DNA from 4 places in the Blautia sp. KLE_1732_HM_1032 genome. Region 4 is predicted to be linked to each of the others. Evidence: riboswitches for the same ligand, from Rfam matches in the RefSeq annotation. Region 4 holds a riboswitch; each other region holds the start of a gene.
The links. A riboswitch is a leader RNA that binds a small molecule or an ion and turns the genes downstream of it on or off. The one in region 4 is predicted to bind cobalamin.

Region 1 (5,018 bases), 1.0 Mb from region 4:
AAACGCTATCCGTGAGGCAGTTGGCGACAAAAAAGGAATCAAACGTTACGGCAGCTGTATCCTTCCTATGGATGAAGTGCTTGTGCTCTGCGCAGTAGATCTTTCCGGAAGACCTTATCTTGGATGGGATGCAGCGTTTTCTACGGAAAAAATAGGAGATATGGCTACAGAGATGGTAAAGGAATTCTTTTATGCAGTATCCTATTCCGCAGCAATGAATCTTCACATCAAGGTTCTTTCCGGAGGAAACAGCCATCATGTGGCAGAGGCCATGTTTAAAAGCTTTGCGAAAGCCCTTGATGCAGCAACACAGTACGATTCCCGGATCACAGACGTGCTTTCTACCAAGGGAAGCCTCTGATACAGAAGGAGACCACTTATGAACAAACAGTTGATCCCATGCCTTTATCTTCATTCAGAAAAGGCGGTAACAGGATTTGGACAGAGAAATCTTTTCGGAGACGGAAATGTAGAAACACTTGCAAAATTTTACGGTGACAATGGGGCAGATGAGCTTCTGGTATTTGACTTTTCTTCCGCAGATGCAGAGCATGACCGTGCGATCGGAAAAATCCGTGATATCTGTCAGGTATCTGAGATCCCGGTGATCGCAGCGGGAAATATCAAACGTATGGAAGATGTAAAAAAGCTGATCTATGCGGGATGTGCCAAAGTTGTACTGAATTTTTCGAAAGAGAATAATATCAAGCTTCTGGAAGAAGTATCCCGGCGCTTTGGAAAAGAGCGTATGATGATCAGCATCTCTGATCTGAGAGAATTCACAGAAAATCAGGATCTGATCGAAACATATGCAGACACTGTTCTGGCTTTGGACACTGTCGAAAATGAAATTGCAGAGATTTCTCAGATTTCCATTGTTCTTCATACCGATGAAAACAGATCTGAGAACATTCTGGAGCTTTTAGGAGAACCAGCTGTGTCCGGACTTTGCGGTGCTTATGTAAGCAGTCTTGAAAATGATCTGCATACATTTAAGGAAACCTGCGAAGAAGCCGGAATTCCGGTAAACACATATAAAAGTAATATTGCATGGTCGGACTTTAAATTAAACAGTGACGGAATGGTTCCGGTTATTGTCCAGGATTACCGGACGGATGAAGTACTGATGCTGGCCTATATGAATGAGCTTGCTTTTAACACAACATTGAAGCTTGGAAAAATGACATACTGGAGTCGCAGCCGGAATGAGCTCTGGACCAAAGGTCTGACATCCGGCCACGTACAGTATGTAAAGTCTCTTACCATTGACTGTGATAATGATACGATCCTTGCCAAAGTGGAGCAGGTGGGCGCAGCCTGCCATACAGGAAACCGTACTTGTTTCTTCAAACCGCTGATGAAAAAGGAGTACGATGATACCAATCCTCTTCACGTGTTCCAGAATGTGTATGATGTGATCACTGACCGAAAAGAACATCCAAAGGAAGGTTCCTATACCAATTATCTTTTTGATAAAGGAATCGACAAGATTTTGAAAAAAGTCGGTGAAGAATGCACAGAGATCGTCATTGCAGCCAAAAATCCGGATAAAGAAGAAATTAAATACGAAATTTCAGATTTTCTTTATCATATGATGGTACTCATGGTTGAAAAAGGAGTCAGCTGGGAAGAAATCACCAAAGAATTGGTAAAAAGATAAATTATATAGCATTCAAGAAAAAAGCTTTTGTACGTCGGATCAGAATGAACGGTTACGAAAGCTTTTTTCTGATATGTACAATTTCGGTTAGGCATGATATACTTATCGTCAAAAGTGCGGAAATATAAAAAAGGAAAAGGGAAACAACCAATGATCAAAATTGATGACTGGGTGATTGAAAAAGGAGAGAAGGCACAGGGGAAAATTAAGATCACAGGATACGGCATAGCAATGCCGGCAACTGTGATATGCGGAGTGAAAGACGGACCGACGATACTGATCACAGCGGGAATACACAGTGCGGAGTATGTAGGAATCCAGGCGGCAATGGAACTTGCAAAAGAATTTCAACCGGAAGAACTGAAGGGAAATGTGATCATCGTTCCACTGGTCAATGTCAGTGGCTTTGAGCATCGCACCATGAGTCTGGTCTATGAGGATGGCAAGAACCTGAACCGCGTTTTCCCCGGAGATCCTGAGGGAACAGCTGCAGATCGTATTGCCTATGCTATAGTGACAAAGCTTTTTTCCATAGCAGATTATTATATCGACCTGCATAGCGGAGATGGGTTCGAACAGCTTCATCCCTATGTTTATTATGTAGGGGTTGTAGATGAAAAGACAGCAGAGAAATCATTACATATGGCACGGCATATCGGCGTAAAATATGTGGTCCGTTCCACAACCGCCACAGGTGGCGCCTACAATTATGCTTCTTCTCTTGGAATTCCAAGTATTCTCATCGAAAGAGGCGGACACAGCTACTGGACCTGGGAGGAAGTAGAACAGGATAAAAGAGACGTCCGTCACCTTGTTTTTCATCTCCAGGGAAAGAAATGTCATGGTCTGAAGCATTACCGTCAGATGCTTTTGGAAAATGTAGTCTATGAATATGCGCCGTATACCGGATGCTGGTATCCATCCAAGAAGCCTGGAGAGTACTTCTTTAAGGGAGAAGAATTGGGTGAACTGAGAGATTACTATGGAAATTTACTTTACACATCTATTGCAACTGAAAACGGAGTCGTACTTTATCAGACAGCCAGTCTGAACATTATTGAAGACGGACCAATGATCGCATATGCAGCGATCACGGAGACTCTGACCTGATAGTAAACAACCTTTTCAGAACGCTTCTGTCTGAAATCATATTGAAACAGTAAGAAAACCGGGTTTTACCATTTGCTATTCTATTTGTAAAAATAGCGAGGTAAAATCCGTGTTTTTTTAGCAGATCAGATAAATCCAATTGTCAAATCCCCCATGGGGGATATATACAATTCAAGCATCTTTAACAAAATTTATGAGTTTTCTAAAAATATAACATTTTTCCATAGACATAAACTATAGTTTTATCATATAATGTTTCAGTAATTTGACAGCATTTGCTGATTTTCACATCAGCCGTTGTAAGTTCTGAGAGGATTAATAGGGAAACCGGTGTAAATCCGGTACGATCCCGTCACTGTAAGGGGAAATCCTCAGACAAAGTACCACTGGTCGAGTGCGTGAGAAATAGACCGGGAAGGTGTCTGAGGGTAAGGATCCTAAGTCAGGAGACCTGCTTGCAATTGTTTTAAAATGATTCTTACGGAAGATAGGAAGCATATTTATTTTGTGTGCCCGTATTTCGTCACGGGCTTTTTTCGTGCAAATTTTCTAAAATTCCATGCATATTCTGCATATTAAGAATCCAATAGTTTCTTTTATCTAACTAAATTAAAACGGCAATGTTAAAATCGCATCAAATGAGGAAAGGAGTAAAACGTGACAAAGAAACAAGTAGGAAAAAGATTTCTCCAGATCATCATTGTATTATTTGGAATCAGCTTTTTCACATTTGGACTGACCTACCTGTCACCTGGTGATCCTGCGGAGATCATGCTGACAGAGTGTGGTAATCTTCCTACACCAGAGCTTCTGGAACAGACAAGACATGAGCTTGGCCTTGATCAGCCCTTTCTCGTGCAGTATGGTTCCTGGCTGAAGGGTGTTGTTACAGGAGATATGGGACAGTCCTATTCTTTCAAAATGCCGGTAACAGATAAACTGGTATCCTGTTTCTGGCCGACGCTGAGGATGTCGTTGCTGGCACTTCTGATGATGGTCATTATTTCCATACCGCTTGGAATCCTGGCCGCTGTATATCAGAACAAATTCCCGGATTATTTTGTGAGAGGAATTACCTTTGTGGGAGTATCTGTTCCAAGCTTCTGGCTGGGCCTGATCCTTCTCAGCATCTTTGGTGTTCAGCTTCGCTGGATCAATGTTGCAGGAGGCAGTACGGATTTTAAATCCATGATCCTCCCGGCGCTGACTCTTGCACTTGCCATGTCTGCAAAATATACCAGACAGGTAAGAAGTGCAGTGCTGGAGGAACTTCATCAGGATTATGTCACAGGTGCAAGAATGCGTGGAATCAAGGAAAGCGTCATTCTCTGGAAACACGTCCTTCCTAATGTTATGCTTCCGCTGGTAACGCTGTTGGGACTTTCCCTTGGAAGTCTTCTGGGAGGTACTGCAGTTGTAGAGATCATTTACAACTGGCCTGGAATGGGAAATATGGCAGTAAAGGCGATTTCCTGTCGTGACTATCCTCTTGTACAGGGCTATGTACTTTGGATCGCGATCCTGTACATGTGCATCAACCTGCTTGTGGATCTGTCCTATACTTATCTCGATCCAAGACTTAAGGAGGATAGATAATTGAAAAAGGTATTACGAACATTCAAAGAAAATAAACAGTTCACTCTTTTCTTCATTCTGGGTCTCGTGGTGATCGGAATTGCGATCTTTGCGCCGCAGCTCTCACCATATGATCCACTGAATGCAGTTATGACCGAATCACTGCAGGAGCCAAGCTCCGCTCATCCGTTCGGAACGGATAAGCTTGGACGAGATCTTCTTTCCCGTGTTATCTTCGGAACAAGAACCTCTCTGATCATGACCTTATGTCTGGTTGCAGTGATCTTTGTCATCGGTACATTTTTAGGAGTTATTGCCGGATATTTCGGCGGCGTTGTGGATGCAGTGATCATGCGTATCGCAGATATGATGATCTCCTTCCCTGGGCTTGTACTGGCCATTGCCATTGCCGGTATGCTTGGACCAAACCTGGTCAATGCCGTTATTTCCATTGCGGCTGTAAGCTGGACAAAATATGCCCGTCTTGCACGAAGTATGGTCTTGAAAGTCAAGAAGAGTCTTTACATAGAGGCAGCTATAGTAAACGGAACAAAGACCTGGAAAATTCTTCTTGTACACATTCTTCCCAACATGGTAACCCAGATGGTGGTAACTGCGGCAGCAGATATCGGAACTATGATGCTGGAGCTGGCTTCCCTTTCATTCCTGGGAT
Region 2 (5,018 bases), 150 kb from region 4:
TCCTCCGGGGAAACAATGCGCTGGATTTTGATGACCTGATCGTGAAGACTGTGGAGCTTTTTCAGCATAATCCGGATATCCTGGACTATTATCAGGAACGTTTCAAATATATTATGGTGGATGAGTATCAGGATACCAATACTGCCCAGTTTAAATTCGTAAGTCTTCTTGCTGAAAAATACAAGAATCTCTGTGTGGTTGGTGATGATGATCAGTCCATCTATCGTTTTCGTGGAGCAAATATCGGGAACATCTTAGGCTTTGAGAAGGTTTTTCCAGAGGCTAAGGTGGTGCGCCTGGAACAGAATTACCGTTCTACCCAGAACATCCTCAATGCAGCCAATGAGGTGATCGTCAACAACACAGAGCGTAAGGAAAAACGCCTCTGGACAGAGAACGAAGAGGGCGATAAAGTACATTTCCGTCAGTTCAACAACGGATTTGAGGAAGCGGAGTATGTTGCAGGAGAGATCATCCAGGGGCGCCGCAACGGGAAATTCCAGTACAAGGACTGTGCAGTACTTTATCGGACCAATGCCCAGTCTCGTCTCTTTGAGGAGAAATTTCTCCTGGCAAATGTTCCGTATAAGATTGTCGGCGGCGTGAACTTTTATGCCCGCAAAGAGATCAAGGATCTGTTAAGCTATCTGAAGACCATTGACAATGCCAGTGATGATCTGGCTGTGCGCAGGATCTTAAATGTGCCAAAAAGAGGGATCGGACTCACCAGCATCGGCCGTGTCCAGGACTATGCGGATATGATGAACCTGAGCTTTTACGATGCGCTCCGCGTGGTGGAGGAGGTACCGTCCATTGGCAGGGCAGCAGGAAAGATCAATGATTTTGTATCCTTTATCCAGGGACTGAAAAGTAAGGCAGAGGCCTATACAGTCCGTGAAACCCTGGAAGAGGTCATTGAGCTTACCGGTTATGTGAAGGAACTGGAGGCAGAGAAAACGGAGGAGGCCCAGGCGAGAATCGAAAATATCGATGAGCTGATCTCCAAGACAGAATCCTTCCAGGAAGCCATGGAGGAGGCCGGACAGCCGGCAACACTTTCTGCATTTCTGGAGGAAATCGCACTGGTGGCAGATATCGATTCTGTTGATCCGGATCAGGATTATGTGCTGCTGATGACCCTTCACAGTGCCAAGGGACTGGAGTTCCCAAATGTATTTATCGTGGGAATGGAGGACGGTGTTTTTCCGGGATATGCTTCCATCTGGTCCGGTGATCCGTCGGATATCGAGGAGGAGCGAAGGCTCTGTTATGTGGGGATCACCCGTGCCATGAAGGAACTGACTTTAACTTGTGCAAAACAGCGGATGATCCGTGGGGAGACTCAGTATAACCGTGTGTCACGTTTTGTAAGGGAGGTTCCACGGGAGCTGGTAGATCTTGGACATACCATTCAGGAGAAAAAGCCCAGGGTAGATGATATCGTATCTCCGAAAAGCGCCTATGCCCAGATGAAAATGAATTTCCAGGCAAAGAGCACCCTGCAGAAAAAAGATTTCACAGTGAAGAAGGCGGACAGCCTGGACTATGGTGAGGGAGACACGGTCCGTCATGTGAAATTCGGAGTCGGTATCGTAAAAAATATCGCAGACGGCGGCAGAGACTACGAAGTGACGGTAGACTTTGACAAAGTCGGCGTGAAAAAAATGTTCGCCGGTTTTGCCAAGCTGAAAAAGATCTGAGAGGGATCTCTCCGGGCAGACTATTTCTGCAAAAAACTGTAAAAATCCGGCCTCAAGGTTGTAATTGGAAAACCGGTATGTTAGAATCAGTATCAGCGTAATTGAATTGCTGTGAAGTGAACAGTATCACCGGCACATATGCTGCCGGATACTGTGAGAGGGAATCGGGTAAAAAGCCTGAGCGGTTGCGGCCACTGTATACAGAAGAAGGGATTTCACATGCCATTGCAGAAACTCATGTGAGAAGGCGAAATCCCGATGTCAGAGAGATTCTGGAGAAAATTCTGATACATCATTCATGATCGGCTAAAAGATGAATGGTGTATCAGTTTTTATTTTGCGGAGTTTTTTCTGAGTCTGTAAGTCAGGAAACCTGCTTGACAGTATGTAAGTGGGAGCTTCCGTACAAAGTGTTCCGTGCAGATTTTATGAAGCCCCATCTTTTCGGTTACCCATAGGCAACAGGAGATAAAACAGGCGAAAAGAGAGGAAATGAAATGAAAAACAAGTATGTATCCACAAGAATCATGGCAATGGTAATGGCAGCGGCAATGACCGTATCAGCGGCTCCGGCTGTTTATGCCGCAGAGAGAGCAGACTCCGAGACCATCAAGGAAGACAACCAGCCGGCAGCAGAAGACAGTACAGAGTCTGCAGACACCGAAGATTCTTCCGCAGAGGCAACCAAGACAGAATATCCTCTGACCATCACAACCTATGATTACGATGGAAACGAAATCGAAACCACTTATGAAAAAGCACCGGAAAAAGTCCTTGCTGTATATCAGGGAAGCATTGAGACTATGCTCGCACTTGGTCTGGAAGACCACCTGGTAGCTACCGCAGGTCTTGATAATGAAGTTCCGGAAGATCTCAAAGAAGCATTCTCAAAAACAAATTATCTTGACGAATTTACCCCATCCCTTGAAACTGTAACAATGCTGGAGCCGGACATGATCTTATCCTGGAGCTCTCTTTTCTCTGATAAGAATCTGGGAAATGTAACAGACTGGATCGACAAAGGCTGCAACACCTACTACAACACCAATACTCGTCCGGACGGCGACAGAACACTGGAAAATGAATTCACAGATATCTTAAATATCGGAAAGATCTTCGATGTACAGGACAAAGCACAGGCTATCGTTGATGATGCAAAAGCAGTGATCGACAAAACTCTTACTGCAACTGCAGATGTAAAAGACAAACCAAGCGTAATGGTATTGGAGCCTCTTGGAGATGACATCACAAACTATGGCGTAAAGAGCCTTGGCGGAGATATGGTAACACAGTTAGGCGCAACTCTTGCAAACCCGGATGCTTCCACCGTTGGAAAAGAGGATATCATCGCAGCCAACCCTGACGTGATCTTTGTGGTTTACATGCCATATGCAGGAGATGATCCGGAAACTGTTAAGAACAGCCAGCTTGCAGTGATCCAGGATGATGAGTCCCTGAAGAGCCTTGACGCAGTAAAGAACGGACGTGTTTACCCGATCATGCTCAGTGAGATGTATGCAAGTGCAACACGTACCCAGGACGGAATCGAAACTTTTGCAAAGGGATTATATCCGGACGTAAATCTTGACTGATCGGAGAAAATGCAGTGAAAGAAACAGCTTCACAGAGAAAAAAAGATAAGGTGTTCAGAACATCCATGTATGTGGCAGTTCTCATCGGACTTGCAGGATTCCTTATTTTTTCCATACTTGCAGCCATCACTTTTGGAAATGCGGATCTGTCACTGAAGGATGTATACAGCGTTATCGCTTATAAATTGTTTCATATAAAAAGTCTGTCCGCCTATGCGGAAGGCGCAGTTCATGATGTTGTGTGGCTGATCCGGCTGCCTAGAGTCCTTCTGGCTCTGGCAGTTGGAATGGCTCTTTCCGTGTGCGGCGTGGTGATGCAGGCTATCGTGCAGAACCCGCTGGCAGACCCGTATGTGCTGGGTATCTCATCTGGTGCATCTCTGGGTGCCACACTGGCCATCATGCTTGGAATCGGAAGCTTTCTTGGTGGAAACTCTGTGGGAATCACAGCTTTCATTGGCGCGATGATCACTTCTTTTGCGGTGATCGCCATTGCAAACATGGGTGGAAAGGCAACTTCCGCAAAACTGATCCTTGCGGGAATGGCGGTCAGCGCAGTCTGTTCTGCTTTTTCCAATTTTGTCATTTATATTACCAATGACAAAAATGCGGCAACAGAAGTTATGAAGTGGAGCATGGGAAGTCTTGCCGGAGCAAGCTGGACCAGAGTGGGTGTAATGCTTCCGGTCATGCTGGTGTGCGTGGCTGTTTTCTGGACGCAGTACCGGAACCTGAATCTGATGCTTCTGGGAGATGACGTATCCATTACCCTTGGAACAGATCTGCACAGACTGCGGACTTTTTATCTGATCGTTGCTTCTGTTATGATCGGATTTGCCGTGTACTGTGCCGGTGTAATCGGATTTGTGGGACTGGTGATCCCTCATGTGGTCCGGATCCTTTTTGGAACAGATCACAGAAAACTGCTCCCCTTAAGTGCGCTTCTTGGTGCATCGTTTCTGATCTGGTGCGATGTGGCATGTCGTGTGATCCTTAAAAATTCCGAGATGCCCATCGGTGTGCTGGTATCCATTATCGGTGCTCCCTGCTTTATTTATCTGCTTGTGCGGAAATCCTATGGATTCGGAGGTGCCCGGTAATGAAGATCACCACAGAAAATATTCAGGTTGGCTTTCACGCCAGACAGATCCTGAAGGGAATCTCCATGGAATCCCAGGATAAGGAACTGGTAGGAATCATCGGACCAAACGGAAGCGGAAAATCCACTTTGCTGAAATGCATTTACCGTATTCTGAAACCAGACGCAGGAGCCGTGTATCTGGACGGCGAGGAGCTTCATTCCATGAGTGTTCGAAGCTCTGCGAAAAAAATGGCCGTGGTGGCACAGCACAATTATTATAATTTTGATTTTACGGTCCGCGAGGTGGTTCTTATGGGGCGTGCGCCTCATAAAAAGACTCTGGAACGGGACAATGCAAAAGATTACCAGATCGTGGATGAAGCGCTGAAAACCGTACAGATGGAGGCGTTTGCAGACCGTACCTTTTCCACTCTTTCCGGAGGAGAGCAGCAGAGGGTGATCCTGGCAAGAGCACTTGCCCAGCAGACCTCTGCACTGATTCTGGATGAGCCTACCAATCATCTGGACATTACCCACCAGATCATGCTGATGGAGCTGGTGAAAAAACTTAATGTAACCGTGATCTCCGCTATTCACGATCTGAATATTGCAGCAGCATACTGTGATAAGATCTATGTACTGAAG
Region 3 (5,018 bases), 880 kb from region 4:
CACCCTCTTGCAGTTTTTCATGTAATTTCAAAATTTCCAGAATATTTTCTCCAATGGTATAACCGGGATCAAATACCCCGCTGCTGCTTTGAAAGACCATCTGAAGATTCTTGCGATATGGACGAAACTGCTTTTCAGACAAATCCTGCATTTCCTGTCCCTGAAACCAGAATTTTCCATCTGTAGGTTTCTCCAGGCCGGCGATCAGCTTTCCGAATGTAGTTTTACCACTTCCACTTTCACCGATCAGAGCCATGGATGATCCTGCGTGGATTTCCAGACTTACATCATCCACTGCCTTCACAATTTTTTTCTTGCCATAATATTTTTTTAAATGTTCTGTCTTTAGTAACGTACTCATACTTTTCCCCTATAAAACTGCATCCAACAGTTTTTTTGTATATGAATGCTGCGGATGATAAAAGATCTCTTCAACCGTTCCGTTTTCCACTATTTCGCCGTCTTTCATGATCGAAACATCATCTGCGATCTCTGCCACCACACCCAGATCATGCGTAATAAATAACACGCCCAGATTTTCTTTCCTGGATAGCTGATAGATTTCTTCCAGGATCTGCTTCTGTACGGTTACATCCAAGGCTGTCGTCGGCTCATCTGCGATCAGATAATCCGGTTTCATGGACATGGCAATGGCGATCATAACACGTTGGCACATACCACCAGACAATTCGTAAGGTTTTTTCTTCATCAGTTCTTCCGGATCACGCAGATTCATCATCCGCAGACTTTCCAACGCTGCTTCCCTTGCCTGTTTTTTGCTCATTCTGCGATGTTTTCTCAGTCCTTCCAGAAGCAGTTGTTCAACTGTAAAGAGCGGATCGAGAGCAGCGGTCGGATCCTGAAAGATCATTCCGATCCTGTCTCCGTATAACTGTCGTTTTTCTTTTCCTGATAACTTCAGAAGACTCTTTTCGTTCAGTGTCACATCTCCGGATATCACCTTTCCATTTCCTGCAAGCAGATTCATGATCGTCAGAGAGGTAACTGACTTGCCGCTTCCGCTTTCTCCCACCAGAGCATGGATCCTTCCGCGTTTTACTTCCAGGCTGACATCTTTTACTGCATGAACCATTCCGTGAGAAGTCTGAAACTCCACATGTAGTCTTTTTACCTTTAGAACATCATTTTTGGGCTGTTCCATTCTGTATTCCCTCCCCCAGATAATTAAATGCCAGAACAATGATCATGATCAGTATGCCCGGATAAAACATCAGTCTTGGATAAGTCTGAATATAACTTCTACTGTCACTGAGCATGATCCCCCATTCCGGTGTCGGTGCCTGCACACCAAGGCCGATAAAGGAAAAACCGGCAATTGACAGAATGATCGAACCGATTTCCATTGTTGCCAGTGCGATCACAGATGGCAGGATATTTCTCAATACATGCCTAAATATGATCCTTGCGTGGCCGCAGCCGCCGGCTTTTAGTGCGGTCATATAATTTTTATTTTTTTCCTGAAGTGTCAATGCTCGGGCAAGCCTTGCATATTCTGCCCAGGATACGACCGATAAGGACAGAATCAGATGAGCGCCGCTGGCTCCTACGGTTCCTGCAATGGCAAGTGCCACAATAAAGACCGGCATAGCCATAAATACATCAATGATCCTCATAATTATGGAATCGATTTTTCCACCTACATATCCGGCAAACAATCCGATCGGCACCCCGACACATACGGTGATCAGAAGCACCGTAAAGCTATAGCTCAGTGAATACCGGCTGCCCCAGAGAAGTCTTGATAAAATACATCGTCCCAGCTGATCAGTACCTAAAGGATATGCCGCCGACGGATTCTTTAATTTTATCGAAACATCCACAAGCAGTGGATCATGCGGCGCCAGTACAGGTGCAAAAATAGCTGCCAATGCAAAAATTATGACCACCATCAATCCTATTTTTGTTTTCGGTGACCGGAATACCTGTTTCCAGTACAGATTCTGGATCATGCTTTTTTCTGTTTTCTGCTTTCTTCTGCTTCCCATTCTATGATCTCTCCTTTACTTTAACTGGATTCGCCGGTCAATCGCAGAATAGGCGATATCCACAAGAAAATTTAATACTACAATGCCAACAGCCAGAATAAAGATAAAACATTGCAGCACCGGAGTGTCTTTTGAGATCACGGATTTCAATGCCAGATTTCCGATTCCCTGAATTGAAAAAATACTTTCTATCACAGCTGAGCCACAGAAAAAACCGATCACAATTGATACCAGACGTGTAAGCACAGGAATCAGAATATTTTTCAGACCATGACGCAAAATTACATTTACAGATGACAATCCCTTAGCTCTGCTGGCACGTATGTAATCCTGCTTCAGCACCTGTATCATATTGGTACGGATCAATCTCGTCATAATTCCAAAGAAACTGATATCCATGGCAAATGCCGCAAGAATCGGGATGCCTCCGGCATCTCCTCCGATCACGGAAATCACTTTTAGCTTTACTCCAAATATATAGAGCAGCATCAGACCGATCCAGAAAGACGGCATAGATACACTGAGGGATGACAAAATGCGAATGACTTTATCCAGAACTCTGTTTTCATAAATTGCCGACAAAATCCCGAGAGGGATTGATACGATCATCAACAATAAAAACGAAGTAACTGCCAGTTTAAATGTCTGTGGGAAATATCTTTTTAATTCGTCAAAAGCCGGTTTTCTGGTAGAATATGATTTTCCAAAATCGCCATGAAGTGCCTGATCCAGCCATTTCCCGTATTGTACCAGCACCGGCTGATCCAGTCCTTCCTCATGCCGTACTTCTTCTACCTGCTCCGGTGACGGATGCTCATATTTTTTCTCCGCCAGCACTCTGGCAGCATCACCTGCCGATATAAAACTCAGCATAAAAATAATAAATGTAACCGCCAGCACTACCGGAATCATAAATATAAAACGCTTTGCAATTACTTTTCCCATCTTCATCTCTCCTCATTTTTCATCTGTTTATTCGGTTAAAATAAAAAAAGCTGATATGATCCAGCATCATATCAGCACAAAAAACAAACCTCTACCTCAGGCAGAGCTTATTCCTTCTGTATCCCATCCGAATCAGAATTCTTCTGTCAAAAAGGCAAGTCTCCTGACTCCAGTTCTTCCTACTTACCATCTTCCCGGATCTCTCCAGTGATATTTTGGTTTTCGTCCCTGTCACAGTAGCGGTGGCTGTTCTGGCATTTCACCAGATTCCTTATTAAGTACTTTGTACACCCTTCTGACTATTCAATTTTCATAGTTGTAAGTATCATAATATCATACTTTTCTTTTTATATAAATAGTTTTTTGTCAAATATAACATTATGTATGAACGGTGACTTCTTTATATTTCCGTATAATGATCATATAACTTACGAATAATAAAACAGCTGCACTGCTCCATGCACAGATCTCTGCATAGTATATTCCATCTTCACCGATCAGTTTTGGCAGCAGCAGCGCAACACTGACACGCATTATAAATTCTGCAATGCCACTGGCAAGCGGAATCAAAGTATTACCCAGGCCCTGGATAGCGGAACGATACACATACAGCAGATACAGCACCCACAAAAAGACAGCCATAATAAACAAATACTTATATGCTATATCCAATACCTGTCGGGTCTGATCCGGTTCACCGGATACAAACAAGGACAGTACATTACGTCCAAACAGTACTATCATGCCGGAAATGAAAGCCGAAGTGAGCACTGCCATATAAGTGCCGCTGCGCACGCCTTTTCGAATCCTCTGGTATTTTTTTGCACCAAGATTCTGGCCCACATAGGTTGTAATAGCATATCCATATGAAACGGCAGCCATCTCCAAAACCCCATACAGCTTGTTCGATGCCGTAAATCCCGCCACAAACAGAAAACCAAATCCATTGATCACATACTGTACCACAAGTCCTCCCACGGAGATGATCACATTCTGTATTGCAAGAGGAACCGCCAGTTCCAAAAGCCGCAAACTCATAGAGGGCTGCCTGTAAAAGTCCTTCTTTTCCAGGCGGATATCCGGGATTTTACGTAATACGATCAAACAGTACAAGGCAGAAAATCCCTGCGCGATAACAGTCGCCACTGCTGCTCCGGCTATACCCCAGCCAAAAACCGCCACAAACAACAGATCCAGTCCCACATTGATCACTGCTGCCACTGTCATTGCGATCAACGGAGATCTGCTGTTTCCAAGTGCCCGAAGGATCGCTGCAAATATATTATAAGCAGCTATGATCGGGATTCCCGCAAAGATCAGCCGCAAATATAGCATTGTCAGATCAATGACATTATCCGGTGTCTGTAAAAATAAAAGAACATGATAAACTGTACCTTCACTTACTGCGAGTACGACCACAGACAGTAATGCTGTCATGATATAGCTTTTCGCTACTGCACATTTCAGATTTTCCTTTTCCCTTGCTCCATAATACTGAGATACAAGAATAGAAAAACCCTGTGTGATACCTGTCATGATCCCCAACACCAGCCATACCAGCCAATCTCCGGCACCTACTGCCGCCAGTGCTTCAACTCCTACCACTTGTCCGACAATCATGGTGTCTGCCATTGTATAAAACTGCTGAAAAATATTTCCAAGCATCATTGGTATGGCAAAAGTTATGATCAGTTTTCCGGGAGATCCGGCAGTCATATCTTTTTCATTGGTTCCCATAAGAATCTCCTTTTCTTTTCATCCTTGTCCGCTATTTTACAAGGGACTCTTACGAAACACAAGCCTATTTTTTCACAAAGTTTTTCTCATATTTTTGGTAGCTATTACATCTTTATAATCATTATTTTTAATGGATCATTTTTGCCACGCCTATCTTAAAACTCTTTCTTCTTCATGGTGCTCATACTATACTTATACGAAGCAAACCATATAAGCAGACTTAGCACAATGAGGGCAATCCCGATTTCAAAATCCCCTATTCCCCCTATCATATGCAGAATACTTTCTTTTAATCCCAAGTTAGTCTTCACAAAAGATCTAATTGTATAA
Region 4 (5,018 bases):
TAAGAGTGTCGTGATCCTCCACTGTACACCGAATGCCGGCGTACAGATTTCCGGAACACCGACACCAAGCGGAACTTACGGAAGCCAGGCGATCAAGCTGGCAGAAACTTATATGTCTAGGTATCCTGGAGCCAGCAAATATGACTATCATGAATCCAGTGGTAACTATATCCGAAACGGTGCATACTTCAGATGGAACAGAAGCACTCTTTCCGATCCCAACGGATATCTGAACAAGACAGCCAATCAGATCCTTGCAGATCTGTTCTGATCAGGATGTGCTGAAAGAAATTTGTATGTAACAAATAGCAATAAGAAACGTGAGAGGAGAACCTGAGATAACCCGGGTTCTCCTTTTTTAATGTCAAAATCATTAATAAATGTTACAAAGTTTTAAACTAATTAATAGAAAATCCTTGCAATCCAAATAACACTGTGTTAATATATAAAAAGATTGAAACAAGATATTGCAAAAGTATTACAAAGAAAACCAACGAAGCGGATGGTCAGATCCGCTGTATTAAATTAGAATCAGATTGCGAGGGTGAACAGTCATGAAGAAAAGGATATTATGTCTGACACTGGCGCTCATCATCAGCGGAGCACAGGTAGTCAGCGTAAGCGCAACAAGAGAAGATGAGGCAGCGCTTCAGCAGGAGATGGATGCGACCAACGAACAGCTGAATGCGACTTATTCCAGATTGGATGAGCTTTCCTCACAGAAGTCACAGATTGAAGGCGAGATTTCAACTCTTGATGCCAATCTTGTAAACGTGATGGTTTCGATCCAGACACTGGAGGGAGATATCTCCAATAAGGAAGCCGACATTGCATCTACACAGACCAACCTTGAGAAGGCCAAAAATGCCAAGCAGAAACAGTATGAGGCAATGAAGAAACGTATCCAGTATCTCTATGAGAAGGGTGGAGACGATGCATGGTTCCAGATGATGCTGAATGCAGAGAACCTGTCTGACCTTCTTACAAGAGCAGAGTACACACAGAAAACTTATGAGCAGGACCGTAAGAGTCTTGAAAAATATTCCAATACGATCCAGCAGGTGGCAAACCTGGAGGCACAGTACACACAGGAGAAGTCAGAACTGGAGGGAATGAAGCAGGAATATGAGGCAGAGTCCCAGAACCTGCAGGCACAGCTGGATGAGAAGCGTGCCACATCCGCAGATTATGATAATGAGATTGCCTACGCACAGCAGCAGGCTACAGATTATGCCAACCTTCTTGCAGAGCAGACTGCAGAGCTTCAGAGATTAGAGGCTGAGCGTATTGCAGCAGAGGAAGAGGCAAGACGTCAGGCCGAGGCTGAAGCAGCAGCGAGAGCGCAGGCTGAGGCAGAAGAGGAAGCAAGACGCCAGGCAGAGCAGGAAGCACAGCAGGATGAGGCGGACGAGAGCGAAGACGGACAGTACGATGAGGACGGCGACGTGATCGAGAATGCAGATGAGGATACTGCTGAAGATGACACCGAGGCTGTGGATGAAGATGCAGACAATGGTGAGAATGATGATGCGTCCGAGGATACTGAGAATACAGAGGATAATGCAGACGCAGATTACGATAACAGCACAGATGCATCTGAAGAAAGTGCAGAGGACACATCTAATGAAGAGGACACATCCTCAGCCAGTGACAGTTCTTCTTACAGCAGTGGTTCCGGATCTTCTGTTGTGAATTATGCTACACAGTTTGTGGGGAATCCTTACGTATGGGGCGGAACAAGCCTTACCAATGGTGCAGACTGCTCCGGATTTGTACAGAGTGTCTATGCGAACTTCGGAGTCAGCCTTCCGAGAACCTCCTATGAGCAGCAGAATGCAGGTACAGAAGTATCCTACGCAGATGCACAGCCGGGAGATCTGATCTGCTATGGCGGGCACGTGGCTATTTACATGGGTAATGGCCAGATCGTTCATGCATCGAACTCTCAGGACGGGATCAAGATTAGCAATGATGCTACATACAGAACAATTGTATCTGTAAGACGTCTTGTATAATAAGAACGTACAACAGAAAATAAAAATACAGCAGCCCGACAGCAGTTTGTCGGGCTGTTTTTGACGGCAGGAAAAATATTGAAAACCCATGGAACGGAATGAACAGCAACAAAATATGCTCAAAAATGTATAAATTTTAAAAACAGTATTGACATATAATTAACAGGATGTTATTATGATGTCAGTATAATTCCATATTGAACATAGCAAGTGCTGAGGATAGCTGACAGTTATATATTGATTATCAGAAGTCCACAGAAAAGGGAATCAGGTGTGAAACCTGAGCGATCCGGTCACTGTAACGGAGGAGCGAATCTCATAGTCCATTGTACGTATGTATGAGAAGGAGAGAGGAGTCATGATCCCGGAGCCAGGAAACCTGCTTGTTATGGCGAGGTTAAACTTCCGTGTAAAGTGTAACAACCATTTCAGGGACTCCGCACCCCTGGGACGTTGTCTACTTTTTTACGAGAGTAGGCATTTTTTTATGGAATGCGCCTGTTCATATGAATTATACATGATTAAATGGCAGGCGATACTACTCCGGATACATTCGTTCCCTCCGCGCACTCATGAACGGATTATATTTCTACCCCGGGGTGGCATCGCTACCTCTTTTTTTATAGGAAAAAATTATGTGTGGTTATGTCAGGAGAGGAGAAAAGAGCCATGGAGAAACCATACTGGGAAGGCAAAGAATACTCTTACTTCAGCCACAAAAACTGTGAGTATTTTCCGTGCCATAAAGGAGCAAATCCGGAGAATTTTAATTGTCTGTTCTGCTATTGCCCTTTATATGCACTGGGAGATAAATGTGGTGGTAATTTCCGCTTTACGGAAAGCGGGATTAAAGACTGCACCGAATGCAAGCTTCCTCACAGAAGAGAAAATTTCGGATATGTTACAGGTAAATATAGCGAGCTTGCGGAAATTGTACGGAAGCAGCGGGAAAAATAAAAAACAGGCCAGTTCAGATACAGGAAAATGTATATTCCTGTGTTTGAACTGGCCTGTTTTGTTTGGGGTGGACAATATCTGTTATCTGTCGGAAAAGATACAGAAGATCATTCTCTGGTTTGGAGAAAAACCTTGAGTCTGGGAATCTGGTTGTTGAGGATCAGCTGTTCCGGAAACATGGCCTGATGAACAAACTCAGCAGCACAGGTAAAATCTCCGATATGCTCCGGGCCATGGCTGTCACTGGAAAGAAGCAGCGGCAGATCATATTTGCGGCAGCATCGAAGGATCTCGAAACAGTTTTCTCTTGTGTCGCCACGATAGCCATAAGGTGCAAGAGAAGCTTCGTTGATCTCAAAGATCGTGCCGGTTTCCCTGGCAGCCCTTGCAAGCGCATCATAATTAACCGGGTAATGAGTGTTATCACTATGTCCGAGGATCTTTACACAGGGGTTTTTCATTACATTGATAAAAGCTTCTGTGTTTTCAGCTCTGGTACCGCAGCGGTAATTCCAGGCATGCATGCTGGCAATGGCGTAATCAAGTTTACATAATAATTCCTGATCTAAATCTACCGTTCCGCTGCGGTCAAGGATATTCAGTTCAATTCCGTAGAGTAATTCTACACCGAAATGTTTTTTGGGAGAATAGGTAAGGCTGCGGAAATAGGAGGAAGTTCCGGCTGCCAGAGTGCCGGGACCGTGATCAGTGATCCCGAGAAGCCGGAGACCTTTCTCGGCAGCTGCGCGTGCCATGTTGGTGATGGTACATTCCGTGCCGTGACCACTGGCGATGGAGTGGGTATGCATATCAGAAAGATACATAAAAATACACCTCTTTTACTGTTTGAGAACATGTGACAGAGCGGAATACGAATGTCCGCTTTGCATAAATTTTTTCTGAAAAACAAAGGAATTCCTATATAAATCCAAGTATGGCAGAGCAGAAAAACAAAGTCAATAGAGAAAAACATAAAAATACAAAAAAACAAATAAAATCAACAGGGCGCAACCGATAAAAACCACAAAAACAGCTAGAAACACATGTTGGATTTCGTTGACATCGAAGTAGGGGTAAGGTATAATAAAACTACATGAGCACATAGCCGGACAGGAGCGGTTCTGGAAGCGTAGAGGCAGACAGATCACCAGAAACAACCGGTTGTGAGAAAGGAGAATCATGGAGAAATTTCATATAGCAGATGTTCCGAAAACAGACAGGATCACACATCTTGTAGATAATCTTTATGCAAAGATGCCGGTGATCGAATCTGCCAGAGCAAAACTGATCACAGAGTCTTACAAATCAACAGAAGACGAGCCGATCATCACCCGCAGAGCCAAGGCATTTGCCCACATCCTGCACAACATTCCGATCATCATCCGTGATGAGGAGCTGATCGTCGGAAGCAGCACTTTGGCGCCGAGAGGATGTCAGACGTTTCCGGAGTATTCTTTCCAGTGGCTGGAAGATGAGCTGGATACAGTGGCTACCAGAACAGCCGATCCATTTTATATTGCGGAGGAAACCAAGGCGGAGCTCCGTGAGGTACATAAATACTGGAAAGGCAAGACTACCAGTGAGCTTGCAACATCCTACATGGCACCGGAAGCGATTCTTGCCATTGACCACAATATTTTTACACCCGGAAACTATTTCTACAATGGTGTAGGACACGTAACCGTTAAATATGAAGAAGTTCTGGCGATCGGCTATGAAGGGATCATTGCCAAAGCTCAGAAGGAACTGGATGAGTGTAATGTAGGAGATGGTGATTACGCAAAGAAATCCCGTTTCCTGGAAGCAGTTATCATGAGCTGTCAGGCAGTTATCGACTATGCACATCGCTATGCCGAGCTCGCAGAGCAGATGGCATATCAGTGTCAGGATCCGACCAGAAAACAGGAACTCCTTCAGATCGCATCCAATTGTACACGCGTACCGGCGAAGGGCGCCCGTAACTTCTATGAGGCGTGCCAGTCCTTCTGGTTTGTACAGCAGCTGATCCAGATGGAAAGCAGCGGACATTCTATTTCTCCGGGACGT

Region 1: it holds a riboswitch for cobalamin, as region 4 does, so the genes downstream of both, nikB (nickel ABC transporter permease) here and NQ489_RS14470 (cysteine-rich small domain-containing protein) in region 4, are expected to answer to the same signal.
Region 2: it holds a riboswitch for cobalamin, as region 4 does, so the genes downstream of both, NQ489_RS15145 (ABC transporter substrate-binding protein) here and NQ489_RS14470 (cysteine-rich small domain-containing protein) in region 4, are expected to answer to the same signal.
Region 3: it holds a riboswitch for cobalamin, as region 4 does, so the genes downstream of both, NQ489_RS00815 (ABC transporter permease) here and NQ489_RS14470 (cysteine-rich small domain-containing protein) in region 4, are expected to answer to the same signal.

The regions. Positions count from the first base shown of each region.
Region 1 is NZ_CP102266.1:1,993,511-1,998,528, reverse strand. Features, by position in the region: gene hisB (imidazoleglycerol-phosphate dehydratase HisB) at 1-361, shown strand, start outside; gene hisIE (bifunctional phosphoribosyl-AMP cyclohydrolase/phosphoribosyl-ATP diphosphatase HisIE) at 380-1,660, shown strand; gene NQ489_RS09565 (M14 family metallopeptidase) at 1,811-2,770, shown strand; cobalamin riboswitch at 3,055-3,243, shown strand; gene nikB (nickel ABC transporter permease) at 3,428-4,366, shown strand; gene nikC (nickel transporter permease) at 4,367-5,018, shown strand, end outside.
Region 2 is NZ_CP102266.1:3,180,277-3,185,294, reverse strand. Features, by position in the region: gene pcrA (DNA helicase PcrA) at 1-1,700, shown strand, start outside; cobalamin riboswitch at 1,802-2,091, shown strand; gene NQ489_RS15145 (ABC transporter substrate-binding protein) at 2,198-3,292, shown strand; gene NQ489_RS15140 (FecCD family ABC transporter permease) at 3,307-4,392, shown strand; gene NQ489_RS15135 (ABC transporter ATP-binding protein) at 4,392-5,018, shown strand, end outside.
Region 3 is NZ_CP102266.1:170,488-175,505, reverse strand. Features, by position in the region: gene NQ489_RS00830 (oligopeptide/dipeptide ABC transporter ATP-binding protein) at 1-361, opposite strand, end outside; gene NQ489_RS00825 (ABC transporter ATP-binding protein) at 371-1,162, opposite strand; gene nikC (nickel transporter permease) at 1,143-2,006, opposite strand; gene NQ489_RS00815 (ABC transporter permease) at 2,022-2,951, opposite strand; cobalamin riboswitch at 3,088-3,261, opposite strand; gene NQ489_RS00810 (MATE family efflux transporter) at 3,330-4,688, opposite strand; gene NQ489_RS00805 (ABC-2 transporter permease) at 4,844-5,018, opposite strand, start outside.
Region 4 is NZ_CP102266.1:3,028,434-3,033,451, reverse strand. Features, by position in the region: gene NQ489_RS14480 (N-acetylmuramoyl-L-alanine amidase family protein) at 1-271, shown strand, start outside; gene NQ489_RS14475 (C40 family peptidase) at 555-2,015, shown strand; cobalamin riboswitch at 2,247-2,416, shown strand; gene NQ489_RS14470 (cysteine-rich small domain-containing protein) at 2,685-2,972, shown strand; gene NQ489_RS14465 (phosphatase) at 3,080-3,796, opposite strand; gene NQ489_RS14460 (glycyl radical protein) at 4,152-5,018, shown strand, end outside.